2 regions of the Bradyrhizobium sp. 153 genome follow, and region 2 is predicted to be linked to the other one. Evidence: riboswitches for the same ligand, from Rfam matches in the RefSeq annotation. Region 2 holds a riboswitch; the other holds the start of a gene.
What was found. A riboswitch is a leader RNA that binds a small molecule or an ion and turns the genes downstream of it on or off. The one in region 2 is predicted to bind cobalamin.
Positions count from the first base shown of each region.

Region 1: another riboswitch for cobalamin. It lies ahead of metE (5-methyltetrahydropteroyltriglutamate--homocysteine S-methyltransferase); the one in region 2 lies ahead of IVA91_RS02860 (energy-coupling factor ABC transporter permease).

Region 1 is NZ_JADPKH010000073.1:95,862-102,980, reverse strand. It holds gene IVA91_RS16570 (EAL domain-containing response regulator) at 245-1,459, shown strand; gene IVA91_RS16565 (4Fe-4S binding protein) at 1,959-2,162, shown strand; gene IVA91_RS16560 (aminotransferase class V-fold PLP-dependent enzyme) at 2,543-2,938, shown strand; cobalamin riboswitch at 3,115-3,315, shown strand; gene metE (5-methyltetrahydropteroyltriglutamate--homocysteine S-methyltransferase) at 3,415-5,730, shown strand.
Region 2 is NZ_JADPKH010000015.1:82,229-89,347, forward strand. It holds gene IVA91_RS02845 (histidine phosphatase family protein) at 1-203, shown strand, start outside; gene cobT (nicotinate-nucleotide--dimethylbenzimidazole phosphoribosyltransferase) at 210-1,262, opposite strand; gene cobF (precorrin-6A synthase (deacetylating)) at 1,273-2,022, opposite strand; gene IVA91_RS02860 (energy-coupling factor ABC transporter permease) at 2,068-2,745, opposite strand; cobalamin riboswitch at 2,782-3,002, opposite strand; gene cobA (uroporphyrinogen-III C-methyltransferase) at 3,048-3,779, opposite strand; gene IVA91_RS02870 (cobyrinate a,c-diamide synthase) at 3,776-5,086, opposite strand; gene cobM (precorrin-4 C(11)-methyltransferase) at 5,086-5,868, opposite strand; gene IVA91_RS02880 (cobalamin biosynthesis protein) at 5,865-6,233, opposite strand; gene cbiE (precorrin-6y C5,15-methyltransferase (decarboxylating) subunit CbiE) at 6,230-7,119, opposite strand, start outside.

The sequences.
Region 1 (7,119 bases), on a different contig from region 2:
AGCTCGGCGCGTCCGAAGGTGAGATTCCCCACACTCGTGTGCGTCACTCGTACAAAGTTGCGCGAGGCGGGAGAGGTATCATACGCGTGCGCCCGACAAAATCGTCTGAACAACATCGCGAAAGATTTTGCACGCTAATGCACTATCTTAAGCTTACCTCGAAGAATCGAAAGATAATGGCAAGCACAGCTTGTTTACCTTCCCTCCTCGTTTAAGGGACCGTCACGGAACGGGAGTGGTTGCAATGGAGCATGGGCAGGCCGAACTAGTCGGAGGAAAACCTGTAATCTTCGGACAGCGTAAGGTGCGGCCGCGAGCGTGCGTGGCCGTCGGCAAGCGGCATCTGCGCGCCTTTCTTCGGGATGTGCTGGAGGATATGGGGTTTGTTATCAGCGAATGCGGGACTGCTGACGAGCTGTCGCACGTACTCGGCACGGACTTCCCTGATCTGATCCTGCTCGGCATTGGCTCGGATCGCATCGAGCCTGGACGATTGCTCGAGATACTCGTACGCGAAGGATTTGCAGGCGGAGTGCTGGCGTTCGGCGCCCGCGAGTCGATCATCATGACGGCAGTGCAGCAGGTCGGGGGCGAATATGGACTTGATATGCTGCCGCCGCTGAGGACGCCGTTTGCAGCCGAGACGCTGCGCGATCGGGTCGCCATGCTCTTGCCCAGAGAGCCGGCGCCCCGTCCCGCGGTCCATGTCGGGGAAGCCTTACACGCTGGCTGGCTTGAGCTCTGGTATGAGCCGAAGTTTGACGCGTGTACCCTCAGCCGCCGCGGCGCCGAGGCGCTTGTGCGAATGCGGCACCCGACCTGGGGCGTTGTTCCACCGGCCTATTTCATCGCGGAGGCTCACGATCCGCATTTTAGGGAGTTGTCGCAGTTCGTGATCGACCGCGCGATCAAGGATTGGCAGTATCTTCTGGAGCAGCAAACTTCGATCGATCTCTCCATCAATCTCCCGGCAGCATTCCTGATTGACCCGCAAGCGGTACGCGATCTCTGTCAGCGCATGCCGTCGCACCCCGCTTTCGGCGGCTTGACGATTGAAATCGATAGCGAGGAAGCGATCCAGAACCTAGATCTCCTGATTGAGGTCGCGCGTGAGGTTCGCTTTCACAACATTGGCCTTGCAATCGACAATGTCGGCGCCAATTGGCCGCAGCTGATGGGGATGGAAAAATTCCCGTTCATGAAATTAAAAGTGGACCGGCGGTACGTCGCCGGTTGCGGAAATGGACCCCTGAAGCGAACGGTGTGCCGCCATATCGTCGATCTAGCCAAAGAGTACAGCGTGCGCACCGTCGCCGCAGGTGTGGAGAGCCACGCCGACCTGATCGCTGTGACCGAACTCGGCTTCGACCTTGCGCAGGGCCATCTGTTCGGAAAGGCCATGCCGCTGAAGCAATTTGCACAGTCATCTTTCAGCCCTGTTCCACTTCGTCCAAAATAGTTGCATGAGGAGTGGCTGAGCAGAGCCAGGCAAAGCGTACCAGCGCTCGCCCGCGCCGCCATGCCTACTCGGCACCAGGCATGCGGCTGACTGCAATTAAAGCGGAGTTAACGTTGCAGCCGTGAGCGAGGCTTGCACAAAACCTCCAGTCAGGGTGTGTGACCGGAGGTTTGCCGAGATCCGGCGTAGACGTGCGTCGGCTCGCGGCTTTTAGTCGCGCCGCCGGTTTCGGAATCGTCGAGCGTCGCTTGGCCCCGCGCTGCCATGCCAGACAAACGACGGAAGCTCCCAGCGGTCGAGTCGCGACTGGCTCTCGGAGTAGGGCCTGAGGGCTCGCATAGCTTGAAATTGAGTGGCCCGTTGCTGTCGCAGATGTAGCATGGTCTCAGACCCGGGACAGCACCTTGGGGCAAATTGCCCATCATTTAGCGCGTCTGTCCTTGGCACGGCATTTGAAAGGGATCGCCAATGGCATCGCTCGCCTAAGGAGTCGGAAGGCATGGCTTACAAGATCGTCGCTTCGCAATGCACCGTTTGTGGGGCATGTGAGTTCGAGTGTCCCAACGCGGCGATCAGCCTCAAGCGCGACATTTACGTTATCGATGTCAAAAAGTGCACGGAGTGCGAGGGCCATTCCGACACGCCGCAATGTGCGGTGGTCTGTCCGGTGCCTGACACCTGTGTCCCGTCTAAGACAGCATAAGCAGCCCGCGTCCAGAAGGCTTCACCGCTCGATTTCGCGAACGAAGTAGTAGATGTCGCGCTTGTGGCGGCCGCCGACCGCGTGGGGCGGATCGAGGTCGATCAACATCGTTATGACCTTAAGGCGCCGATCGACTCCGAGAAGCCCTCGAAGGGCTCTGCAGGATATCTAAAGCTACGTCACTTCGAAGCCGAAGAGACGGTCTCGATGCGACGAGATCGGTCCGGAGATCCTGAAGACGTGCGAGAAGCTCGGCATCCGCTTGGCCGTGGTCACCATGCACGCGTGCATGAGCCTAGGGTCATAGCAGGATCCCCGCCGCCCCCGCTCTCGCCGCTTACTCCAGTTTCGCAAGTCAGCGTGCATCCTGAGGTCCGGAACTGTTCCTGCGATGTTGCGCAGGCCAACGTCCAGGCTGCACTACTCGCCAGCGGCGACGGAAACAACGAAGGCGCGCCAAAGTCGCTCAGCACGTAAGTGCTTGGCGCACCGAGGAGATCATCTTGACCAACGCCACGGAGGCGATCGAGCTCGCGGCTCGTCGCGGGGTCCGCCGAACACAGGCAGTCCGACCTGATCATCCGTGCGATCATGGAGCAATCCCGGCCTTGGCAATTCCTAAGGAGCCTCATGGCGCTGTGTTCAAGCGGATGTCGGCCGAGCATGATCGCAACTTCCTCACGGGCGAGTTCGAGAAGCTGCTGACGGAAAAGACCAGGCTTGTCGCGATCACGCAGATGTCGAAGCGCCCAGCGCGTTCGTTCTGCTCGCGTTAGCTCACGACAACGCCAAGAGGGTGTTGAGCGAACGCATTCATAAGCGGAGGCTTCACAGATCCACGCGTTTTTACCAGGCCGGGAGTAAGACCGTTGTGCCCTACCTGGTACAGCTGGCAATCGCTTGGGCAATATCGCGGCAACACTTAGTAGGTTGACGGATCGATCCTCGTGCGTCTAATGCCAGCCGTCGTGGTCTTCGGATTTCGTTTGATCCGGAGCTAAGAGGGAAGCCGGTGCAATGCCGGCGCTGCCCCCGCAACTGTAAGCGGCGAGCCGCTGTCCAACGAAGTCACTGAAGCCATGCGGCTTCGGGAAGGCCGGACAGCAGCGACGACCCGCGAGCCAGGAGACCTGCCTCGACAATATATCGTCCACGGGCGGGGTGTCCCGGTGTGCGCCAAGCAGCTGTCGCTCACGCGATATTCGCTGCATGCGTCCGCCATGGCCTTTGCCCCAATTATGGGGTCTGATCTATGTCTATTCTTGCGCTTCCCGTTGCCACATTGGGGACGTCACGCATCGGCCCACGACGCGAACTCAAGTTCGCGCTCGAGAGCTACTGGGCGGGAAACTCCAGCGAAGCCGAGCTCCTCGAGGCGGGGAGTGGACTTCGTGCCGCTAATTGGGCACGGCAGAAATCCTGCGGTGTGACGGTCATTCCTTCGAATGACTTCTCGCTCTACGACCAGGTGCTCGATACCAGCGTAATGGTCGGAGCCATTCCCGACGTCTACGGCTGGACCGAAGGTCCTGTGTCGCTCAAGACCTACTTCGCCATGGCACGTGGCGCTCAGGACGGTGATCACACTCAGCATGGGCCAGGCGTAGCCGCACAGGAAATGACGAAGTGGTTCGATACCAACTACCACTACATGGTGCCGGAATTTCACCAGGATCAGATCTTTAAGTATTCCTCTCGAAAGCCGATCGAGGAATATGAGGAGGCAAAAAGCCTCGGCTACCAAACGCGCCCCGTCCTAGTTGGCCCAGTCACTTTCCTGAAGCTCGGCAAAAGCGCAAATCCCGCATTCAATCCGCTGTCGCTGCTTGATAGGCTCCTCCCAGTCTATGTCGATGTGCTCCGCGAACTAGCCTCGTGCGGTGCTGAATGGGTTCAGCTCGACGAGCCATGCCTGGTGATGGACATCGACGAAGCGTCGCGGGCGGCTGTCCGCCGGGCCTATGCTCATTTCGCAAAGGTTGTGCCGGCCCTTAAAATCATGCTGGCCACTTATTTCGGCGCTATCGGCGACAATCTTGAAACAGCCCTTGCCTTGCCCGTTGCCGGGCTTCATGTCGATCTGATTCGGGCACCCGACCAGTTGGACGCAATTGTCGCCACAGCCCGCAGAGATCTCGTGGTCTCGCTAGGCGTGGTTGATGGTCGCAACGTCTGGCGCTCCAATCTTGCGGCGCTGCTCGACCAACTTGCCCCTTTGGTCAAAAAGCTGTGCAGGGACCGTGTTCAGATTGCTCCTTCCTGCTCGCTGCTTCATGTTCCGATCGACATTGAGCTAGAGACCGATCTCGATCCCAATCTGAAGACGTGGCTGGCGTTCTCAGTTCAGAAGTTCAAGGAACTTTCGATATTGGGCAAAGCGCTGGCCGGCCATGCTGCCGAGGTGGCCGATGAACTTGCGCTTTCCGAGGACGCAGCCGTGACCCGCGAAACATCGCCCGAGATCCACAATGCGAATGTCGCCGGACGAATGGCCGCGATCGACGATAGCATGCGTCGCCGTCGCAGTGCGTTCACCCAGCGTGCCGACGTCCAGCGGGTCGCGTTCGCATTGCCGATGTTTCCAACGACAACCATCGGGTCCTTCCCGCAAACGGTCGACGTCCGGAATGCGCGTGCGGCTCATGCGCGGGGAGCGCTGAATGACGCGCAGTACGAGCAGCTTCTGAAAGCGGAGACAGCCCGTACCGTGCAGTGGCAGGAAGATATCGGCCTGGACGTGCTCGTACACGGTGAGTTCGAGCGCAATGACATGGTTCAATACTTTGCCGAGCAGCTGTTGGGATTCGCTTTCACCAAGCACGGCTGGGTTCAGTCTTATGGGTCGCGGTACGTTCGTCCGCCTATCCTGTTCGGAGATGTCTCCCGGCCGAAGCCGATGACCGTTGAATGGTGGCGCTTCGCGCAGTCTCTGACCAAGAAACCCGTCAAGGCTATGCTGACCGGACCGGTGACGATCCTGAACTGGTCGTTTGTCCGCGACGACATCTCGCGGAGCGAGACATGCCGTCAGATCGCTCTTGCGATCCGAGATGAGGTGATCGATCTTGAGGCGGCTGGAGCGACCATGATCCAGATCGACGAGGCTGCGTTGCGGGAGGGATTGCCGCTACGCAAATCGCAGTGGAGGAACTATCTCGATTGGGCAGTGGACAGCTTCCGCGTTTGCTCGTCCGCTGTCGCCGACGGAACTCAGATCCATACCCACATGTGCTATTCCGAGTTCAACGAAATCATCGATGCGATCGCAGCAATGGATGCTGACGTCATTTCAATCGAGACGTCCCGTTCTAAGATGGAATTGCTCGAGGCCTTCAAGAGCTACAAATATCCCAATGAGATCGGGCCCGGCGTCTATGACATTCATTCACCGCGCATTCCCGCAGCGGCGGAAATCAAGCAGCTGATTGTGTTGGCGCGGCAGCGAGTTTCCGATCGGCAGCTCTGGATCAATCCCGACTGCGGACTGAAAACTCGAAGCTGGGAGGAGGTGCGTCCCGCGCTCGTCAATATGGTGGCCGCCGCACGCGAGTTGCGGGCTGAGCCATGATGGTGCGGAGCGTTTCGCCAACGCGTTTGTGAATAAGATGCACGCGCTTTGGGGGCTTACGATGTCCTTGCGAGCTCCCAAAGTTCCCAGTGCCTGGGAATGCCGGCCGGCGCCGGCGGAGGCCGTCGCATACAGCCGGCGACAAGCTCGGTTCTCGATCCGACGGCGGACAGCATGCCGGCGATGCCCGATCAGGTCACATATTCCGAACATTATCGCCCGACGCGAAGCACAGCGCTATTTTTCATTTATCCATCGCGTGTGCGTCCCATCACAACAATCTATTTTACGGTCCTTACGGAACGTCATACGAAATTCACGCCCTGGCACGCCCTTCGGGAGAGGTAATCGAGCGTTGTTGGTTTTGGGGACGTGCCAAATGCTGCTGCGCGACGGCAAACTGCCGCTTGTGTTTCAGGGCACGGCAGCCAAACCGGTTGCGCGCAGGATCCCAGCTCGATCAAGGCACTGCCGTCCCAACCGGACAGCGGGCGAGTGGTGGAAAGTCGTGAAGTTTCCGACAGGGGCGGAAGGCAAACGGCTCCAGATTTCACGCGGAGTGATATCCGTTCCTCCTTGTTTGACGGCGAATGCCCTCGCCGAAAATCGATCGCCGGTAAGTCCTCCCTACCGGCGAAAGCTGGTGCGATGCGCAAAGCAGCGTCCTTCCTGCGTGACTTTCGCCCGGCCTCCGGAGGAGGCCGGTTTTTTTGGTGCGCCAGGCATGGCGCGGACCGCCGTGACTGGCGCGTTCGGCCGGAGTGCTGTCCGTTCGATGACTTGGAGGTCAGAGTCCTTCCTGGGCATCATCAACTTCTTGATGTGCAGCAATTCAAAGAAGTTATGCTCTTTCAGAGTGTTGCGCTGGCTCCGACTGTGTAACAATGGGGTGTAACATTGCTGTTCAGGGTTGTTCGGCCGATGCGCCGGACGGGTCTCGCTTTCCTGCGGGCATTCAGCTGGCTATTCCGCTCGGTGATGATTTCGTTTTTGTGACGCCTAGCGAGAGCGCAGGCCGTTCGATTTCCCCTCCGCACCCCGGACAGAGCCCCCCGAAGCGAAGTCGCGCATGGAGTCGCCGTGGCCAATCTAGAGGGTGTTTGGCAGGCCGTCCGCGATGACGCTCCCATGCATCCGACCCACCGCCAAGCGACAGCCTTAGCAGGCGAACTCTAGCGTCTGGGCGGACAGCGAGAGCCGCGCCCGGAGTGTCGCCATGGTTCACGCGCCCGGTGTCGGCTGGACGCCGGACACTGAGAGTCACGACGAGCAGGAAGCTCACTGGACGGCCGTAACGGAGATGTGGGAGAGGGCCGGCCAAACAATTAGAGAAGCTGCTCGGGCCCATCGTGGACCGCCTCTTGCTGACCAAGGGCATCCGCGGCGTGG
Region 2 (7,119 bases):
TCCGGCTTGGGCTCTCGCGGATCGGCGCGGGCTCCGCAACGCTCGTCGTGCATTCCGGCACGATCCGCGCCGCGCTGTGCATCGCGCTGGATCTGACGCCGCACGCCGCCTTGCGCTTCGTGATCGATCCGCTGTCGCTCACCCGGATCGACCGGCTCGCCACTGGGTGGCGCGTCGTCTCCGTCAATCAGCGGATGGCCTGAGCCCGATCAGGCCGGGCGATCCGGCACATTGGCTTGCGCAAAAGTCGCCATCCCGTTGTGGAGCGCGCAAGCCGACCGCACCAGCGGCAACGCGATCGCAGCGCCGGAGCCCTCACCGAGCCGGAGATCGAGGCTGATCAGCGGCTGCACGTTCAGCGCACGCAGCACCAGCCGATGCCCCTGCTCCGCCGATTGATGCGACGGCAGCAGGAACGGCCGGCACGATGGGTTGATCTGCACCGCCACCAGCGCCGCGACCGACACGATGAATCCGTCGATCAATACGGGAAGGCGGCGTTGCGCCGCCGCGATGATAGCGCCGCAGATCGCCGCGATCTCGAGACCGCCGACGGCACACAAGATGTGTTCGGGCGAAGCCCCCGCAATACCGTGGCGCGCAATCGCGGCATCGATCACCCGCGCCTTGTGCGCGCGGCCGGCCGCGTCGATTCCGGTGCCGCTGCCCGCGATTTCCTCGGCGCTGATGCCGAGCAGACTCGCCGCAATGGCCGCCGAGACCGTGGTGTTGCCAATGCCCATCTCGCCGAAGATCACCAGATCAGGCCGGCCGACTTCCGCGCGCGCAACCGCGCGCTGGCCGGCCGCGAAGGCGAATGCCAGTTCCGCCGGCTCAAGTGCAGCTTCCTCGCTGAAATCGCGCGTGCCGCTCCGCGGCTTGTCGGTGACGACGCCCGCCATCTGTTCCTGCGCCAGCGTGCCGGCGTCGACCACCTCCAGGCTGGAGCCAAGCTCACGCGCCAGCACTGAGATCGCGGCGCCACCGGACGCAAAATTCGCCATCATTGCGATGGTCACAGCTTGAGGATAGGCCGACACACCCTGCGCAACGATGCCGTGATCGCCGGCGAAGACGATGATCGGCACGCGCGCGGCGCGAGGAGATTCCGTCGCTTGCAGGCCCGCAAGCTCGATCGCCAGTTGCTCAAGCCGGCCGAGCGCGCCGGTCGGTTTTGTCAACTGCGTCTGCCGCGCGATCGCTGCCTCGCGGTGCATCGCGGAGATTTCGGGACACTCTTGGTAGACCCATTCGGGGAGCATGCAGCCTCGCTTAACGCGTGCGCTTGAGAATGTAGCTGTCCATGATCCAGCCATGCCGCTCGCGCGCTTCCTGCCGAAGTGCGACGATGCGCGGGCCGACTTCGGCCAACGCGCCGGACATGACGATCTGGTTGGGCATGCCGAGATAGGCACCCCACCAGATCTGCAGACTTTCCGGAGCGAGCGACTCGAACGCCGTGCCGCCGTCGAGCATCACCGCGATGGTATCGACTCCTTGTGGCCAGCCGCCTTCGCGCAAGCGCCGCCCCGTCGTGACCAGGAATGGCTCACCGATGTCGTTGAGCGGCAGCGCATGCGCGGCGCACAGCGCCTGGATCGAAGTAATGCCGGGCACGACCTCGATCGTCGGTAACGGATCGAGCCGCCGCGCAATGCGGAGCGAGGAATCGTACAGCGAAGGATCGCCCCAGATCAGCAGCGCGACCTTGCCCTCGCCGTCGAGATGATTTGCGATGGTTTGCGACCAGGTTGCCGCCACCGCATCGTGCCAATCGTCCACGCCCTTTTGGTAGTCCGCCTCAGTCGTGTCCCGCACTGGCAAGTCGAACTCGGCGATGCGCGTGCTCGCGCTGGTGAGCACGTCCGCGCAGATCGTCCGCCTGAGATCCGCCAGATCGGATTTCGCCGGCCCCTTGCGCGGGATCAGGACGATGTCGGCAGCGTTGATGGCACGGGCCGCGGCGCGCGTGAGCTGCCCGGGATCGCCGCAACCGATGCCTATCAGGGAAAGCGTGAGCATCGCGAGCGCGAAGGGCGGCCGCACCGGCCGCCCTTCGCTTGTCTCTCAAGCGCCGTTATGCAGGCGCGGCGTGACGAGGCCGGGCGCAGTGACACCGCGCAGCGACTTCGCCAGCGCCAGCACCGCGAGATCGGCGAGCGGTTCGATCACGATGACCAGCGCATAGGATGCCGCAAACGCCGCGATGTTGGCGAGGTTGGTCGCGCCGAAGCCGGAGCCATAGAGCGCCCAGAACGCCACCCAGGCGACGATGCCGGACTGATAGGCGGTCGAGAGCGCCAGCGCCTGACGGTATTGCAGATCGACGTAAGCCGTGTTGCGCGGAATGATCCGCGTGGCCAACGCCTGAATCGCGAACAGCGGCACCAGGAGCGTGGTGATGTTCATGCCGTATTGCGGCAGGTCGGTCGGCACGAAGAAGACGCCCTGGAGCAGCAGGCCGAACGCAAGGCCGAAGGCGGCGGGCGCAGCACCGAACAGCAGGAACAGCGTCGAGCCGAGGATGAAGTGCACCTCGGAGACGCCGACGGGGAAGTGCGGCAGCACCTGGAAGAAGCTGAAGACGAGGCCGGTGGTGGCGAGCGTGCGCGTCGCGAACGAGCCGATGCCCTGCTCGCGCACGGTGTCGACCGCGAGCTTCAAGGCAACGCCGCCTGCGGCGATGCCGGTTGCGTAACTCAACACGAGCTTGGCGCCCGTCACGATTCCGGGTTCGATATGCATGGCTCAGATCCTTCCTGCCGTCACACCCGACGGCCTTGGCCTCAAAACGTGCAGGGCCGGTCTCCTGGCTCGCGGTTCACTGGGGTTCTCCGGCCTTCCCGAGCCTTGCGGCCCAGTGGCTGATCGGAGCCCCTCACCGCTTACAGTCGCGGGGGCGGCTGGGGATTTGGGCGCCGCAACTGGGTCCGCCCGCCCCCATTCCCGATTATGCTCCGGCGCTTTGCGCCGCGTCGAGCACCATGCCTCTCCTGTGTGCCCCTTTCGCGAGCCGGGCGTCAAGGGGCGAACGGCGGCCGCGGCCATCATGACAGATCGTCTCCTGCCAGCGCCCCGAACAGGATGACGGCGGCGGTGGAAGCGGCGCCGCCGCGCGCAAGCTGCTCGGCAAGCTCGACAATGGTGGTGCGGACCAGCCGCTCGTCGGAACGGCCAAGAGATTCCGCAAACAGCGCCGGCGTATTTGCGGCCAGGCCATGCTCGATCAATTTTGCGGCAAGGGCCGGAAAGGTGCGCCGGCCCATATAAACCACGGTGGTTGCCTCCGGATCTGCCAGCGCCACCCAATTCAGGTTTTGCGGCAGTTCGCCGGTGACGTCAGCCCCGGTCACGAACTGCACCCGCCGCGAGGTGTGGCGCCGGGTCAGGGGGATGCCGGCTTGCGCGGCGGCGACGCAGGCGGATGTGACGCCGGGAATGATCTCGTAGCCGATGCCGGCCTCGCGCAGCGTCTCGAGCTCCTCCTCGAGCCGGCCGAAAATGCCGGCGTCGCCAGACTTCAGCCGCACCACGCGCGCGCCAGTTGCGGCGTAGTCAACCAAAAGGCGGTTGACGTGGTGCTGCTTGGTGGAGGGCCGCCCTGCCCGTTTGCCCACCGCGACGAGATTGGCGCCGGGACGGGCGAGATCGAGGATCGCGCCGGAGGCAAGATCATCATAGAGCACGACGTCGGCCTCGCGCAGCCGTGCAGTCCCCTTCACCGTGAGGAGTTCTGGGTCGCCGGGGCCGGCGGAGACGAAACTGACAAAACCGCTCACCGGTCCTCCGCAATCAGATGGAAGAACGTGCCGGTGGCTTGGCCCCGCCGCGAGCCGGTCTCGGCAATGACCGCGCCGGTTGCATCGTGGACCACGGCCAGCGGCGTGTCGGGCTGGGCGATGATCGTCGAATAATGGAACTCGTGGCCGCGCAGGCGTGCGCCTGCCCGGTGCCCCGGCATCGGCGTGTCCAGTTCGGCGAGACGATAGCCCAGATGCATGCGGCGCTTGGCAAAGCTGGTCTCCAGGCCGAGCAGCCCCGCCATCTCATGGCGCACGCCATCGGCATCGGTCAAAGCAGTTCCTAGCACCATATAGCCTCCGCATTCGCCGTGGACCGGCCGTGTCTCGGCGAAGGACCGCACGCCGCTGCGAAAGCGTGCGTTGGCCGCGATCTTGCCGGCATGAAGCTCGGGATAGCCGCCGGGCAGCCAGCAGACATCGGCGCTCGCGTCGGGCGATTCGTCGGCCAGCGGCGAGAACGGCACGATCTCGGCGCCGGCCGCGCGCCAGGCCTCCAGCATGTGCGGATAGACGAAGGAGAACGCCGCATCGCGGGCGAGCGCAATGCGCTGCCCGGGCGGCGTGACGTTCAAATCATTGCTCGCTGCCTGCGGCGACCAATTGGCGGCCGCCCGCAGCACCGCATCGAGATCGACATGCTCGGCAACGAAGCGCGCGGCCTCGTCGATCAGCTTGCCGATCCCGGTCTGCTCCTCGGCCTGCACCAGGCCGAGATGCCGCTTTGGCAGGCTAATCTCGGCATGGCGTGGCAATACGCCGAACACGGCGATGCCGGCGTCTCTCAGCGCGCGACGCACGAGATCTTCGTGGCGTGGGCTGGCGACACGATTGAGCACGACGCCGGCAAGGCGCACGCCAGGGCGGTAGTCGCGAAGGCCCGCGGCAATCGCTGCCGCGGTCTGCGCTTGGCCAGAGGGATCGATCACCAGCAGCACGGGCCAGCCCAGCATCTCGGCGATGTCTGCGGTGGCGCCGGTGCCGGAGACGCCGCGCGCGGCGACGCCGTCGAACAGGCCCATCGAGCCCTCCGCGAGCACGACGTCGGCATCCGCGCCGCGGCTGACGAGATGCGCGATCGCCCCGCGATCCATTGCCCAGCTATCGATATTGACGGAGGCCCGTCCCGTCGCCGCAGCGTGAAAGGCGGGATCGATATAGTCGGGCCCGCTCTTGAAGCACTGCACGTTCAAGCCGCGATTGCGCCAAGCGCGGGCGAGCGCCAGCGTCAGCGTGGTCTTGCCGACGCCTGAGGCCGGTGCGGAGATGACGAGACCTGCCGCCATCAGGGCGCCTCCGGGAAGCGGGGCTCGGCGCCAACCGGCCGATAGCGGCGATCATAGTCGGCGGCATAGAGGCGGCTCTCGTCAAAATCCGTGGCATTCAGCGTCCTGCCGACCAGGACCAGCCCGGTGCGCTCCATCTCGCTGCCTACAGCCGCATCGAGCGTTGCCAGTGTGGCGCGCACGATGCGCTGGTCCGGCCAGCTCGCGCGCCAGACGATCGCGACCGGGCAGTCTGCGCCGTAATGCGGCGTCAGCTCGGCGATGAGCTTGTCGAGCAGGTGGATCGACAGGTGGATCGCGAGCACCGCGCCGGTCGCGGCGAATGCGGCAAGCTTCTCGCCCTCGGGCATGGCGCTGGCCCGGCCCGGCGTGCGCGTCAGCACCACGGTCTGGGCAAGGCCCGGTAGCGTCAGCTCGGCCTCCAGCGCAGCGGCAGCAGCCGAGAAGGACGGCACGCCCGGCGTGACCGAATAGGGGATGCCGAGCGCGCGCAGGCGGCGGAGCTGCTCGCCCATCGCCGACCAGATCGAGAGATCGCCGGAATGCAGACGGGCGACGTCTTTGCCGCCCGCATGCGCGGCGGCGATCTCGGCGATGATCTCGTCGAGCGACAGCGGCGCGGTGTTGACGATCCGCGCGCCCGGCGGGCAATGCGCCAGCACACCCTCCGGCACAAGCGAGCCGGCATAGAGACACAGCGGAGAGGCGGCGATCAGGTCGCGGCCGCGCAACGTCAGCAAATCGGGCGCGCCCGGGCCGGCCCCGATGAAATGCACGGTCATAAGCCGTCTCCTTCCGCAATCGCGGCGGTCGCGGTGCGATCCTGCGAGACAACGCGTGTCGCAATCAGCCGCGCGCGAGGGCCGGCCACTGCGAGCGCCGCGGCTTCGGCAACCGATCCCGTGCCGAACTTTTCCGCGATGAACTCCGATTGCGTCGGCGTGTCGATGCCCGCGAGCATGTGCACCGGAACCGCCTTGATCGGCACGCCGCATTCACGCGCGAGCTGCTTCAGCGCTTCGGCCTCGGCCTTGTCGCTGACGGTCGCCACTGCCGCAAGGCCTTCGGGACCGCCGGCCGCCAGCAGCGCCTCGCGCAGTGAAGCCAGCGTCACGTCGTTCTTGAATCCGAGCCCGGCAACTTTCATCGGACCACACTCCATTGCACCACCGGCCGCGCCGCTTCCCAGGAGCGGTAGCGACCGAGTGGACTTGCATGCGCGATCTCGACGCGCATCAGCTCGCCGCCGTGGCGCTGATGCAGCTCGCCGAGCAGCGCCTCTGTCTCCAGCGTCACCGCATGCGCGACGAGCCGCGCCCCAGGCGCCAGCCGCGACCAGATGGCGTCAAACATCGCGCCATCGAGGCCGCCGCCGACGAAGACAGCGTCCGGCGCGTCCAGCGCTGTCACAGCATCGGGTGCTTCGCCCGCGATGACCTTGATCCGATGCTCCAGTCCGAACGCGGCCGCGTTGCTGCGGATGTTGGCAGCCCGATCATCACGCGCCTCAATGGCCACCGCCGTTCCGCCGCACAGCGCCCACTCGATCGAGATCGAGCCCGAACCGGCGCCGATGTCCCACAGCGTCCTGCCGGGACACGGCGCCAGCGCCGAGAGCGCAAAGGCGCGCATCGGCCGCTTGGTGATCTGGCCGTCGTGAGCGAAGAGATCGTCCGGCAGGCCCGAACCGCGAGACAGCCCCTGCCCTCCCTTCGTCTCCAGCGCAACCGCAGTGAGATTTCCGGACGAAGCGCGCGTAAAGCTCTCAGCGCGATACTCTCTGACGCTTTCATTCGGCCCGCCAAGCGCGGCGAGAGTCCAGAATGCGGAAGGGCCCCAGCCGCGCTCGGTCAGCCAGTTCGCGAGATCGCCGGCCGCTTTGCCATTACGCACGAGACAGATGATCCGCGCCCCGCGCGCCAGATGCTGCACGAGACGTTCGAATGGCGCAGCGTGAAGTCCAAGACAGATCACGGATTCCAGACGCCAGCCGAGCCGCGCAGCGACGAGCGAGAACGTCGACGGCGCGGAGT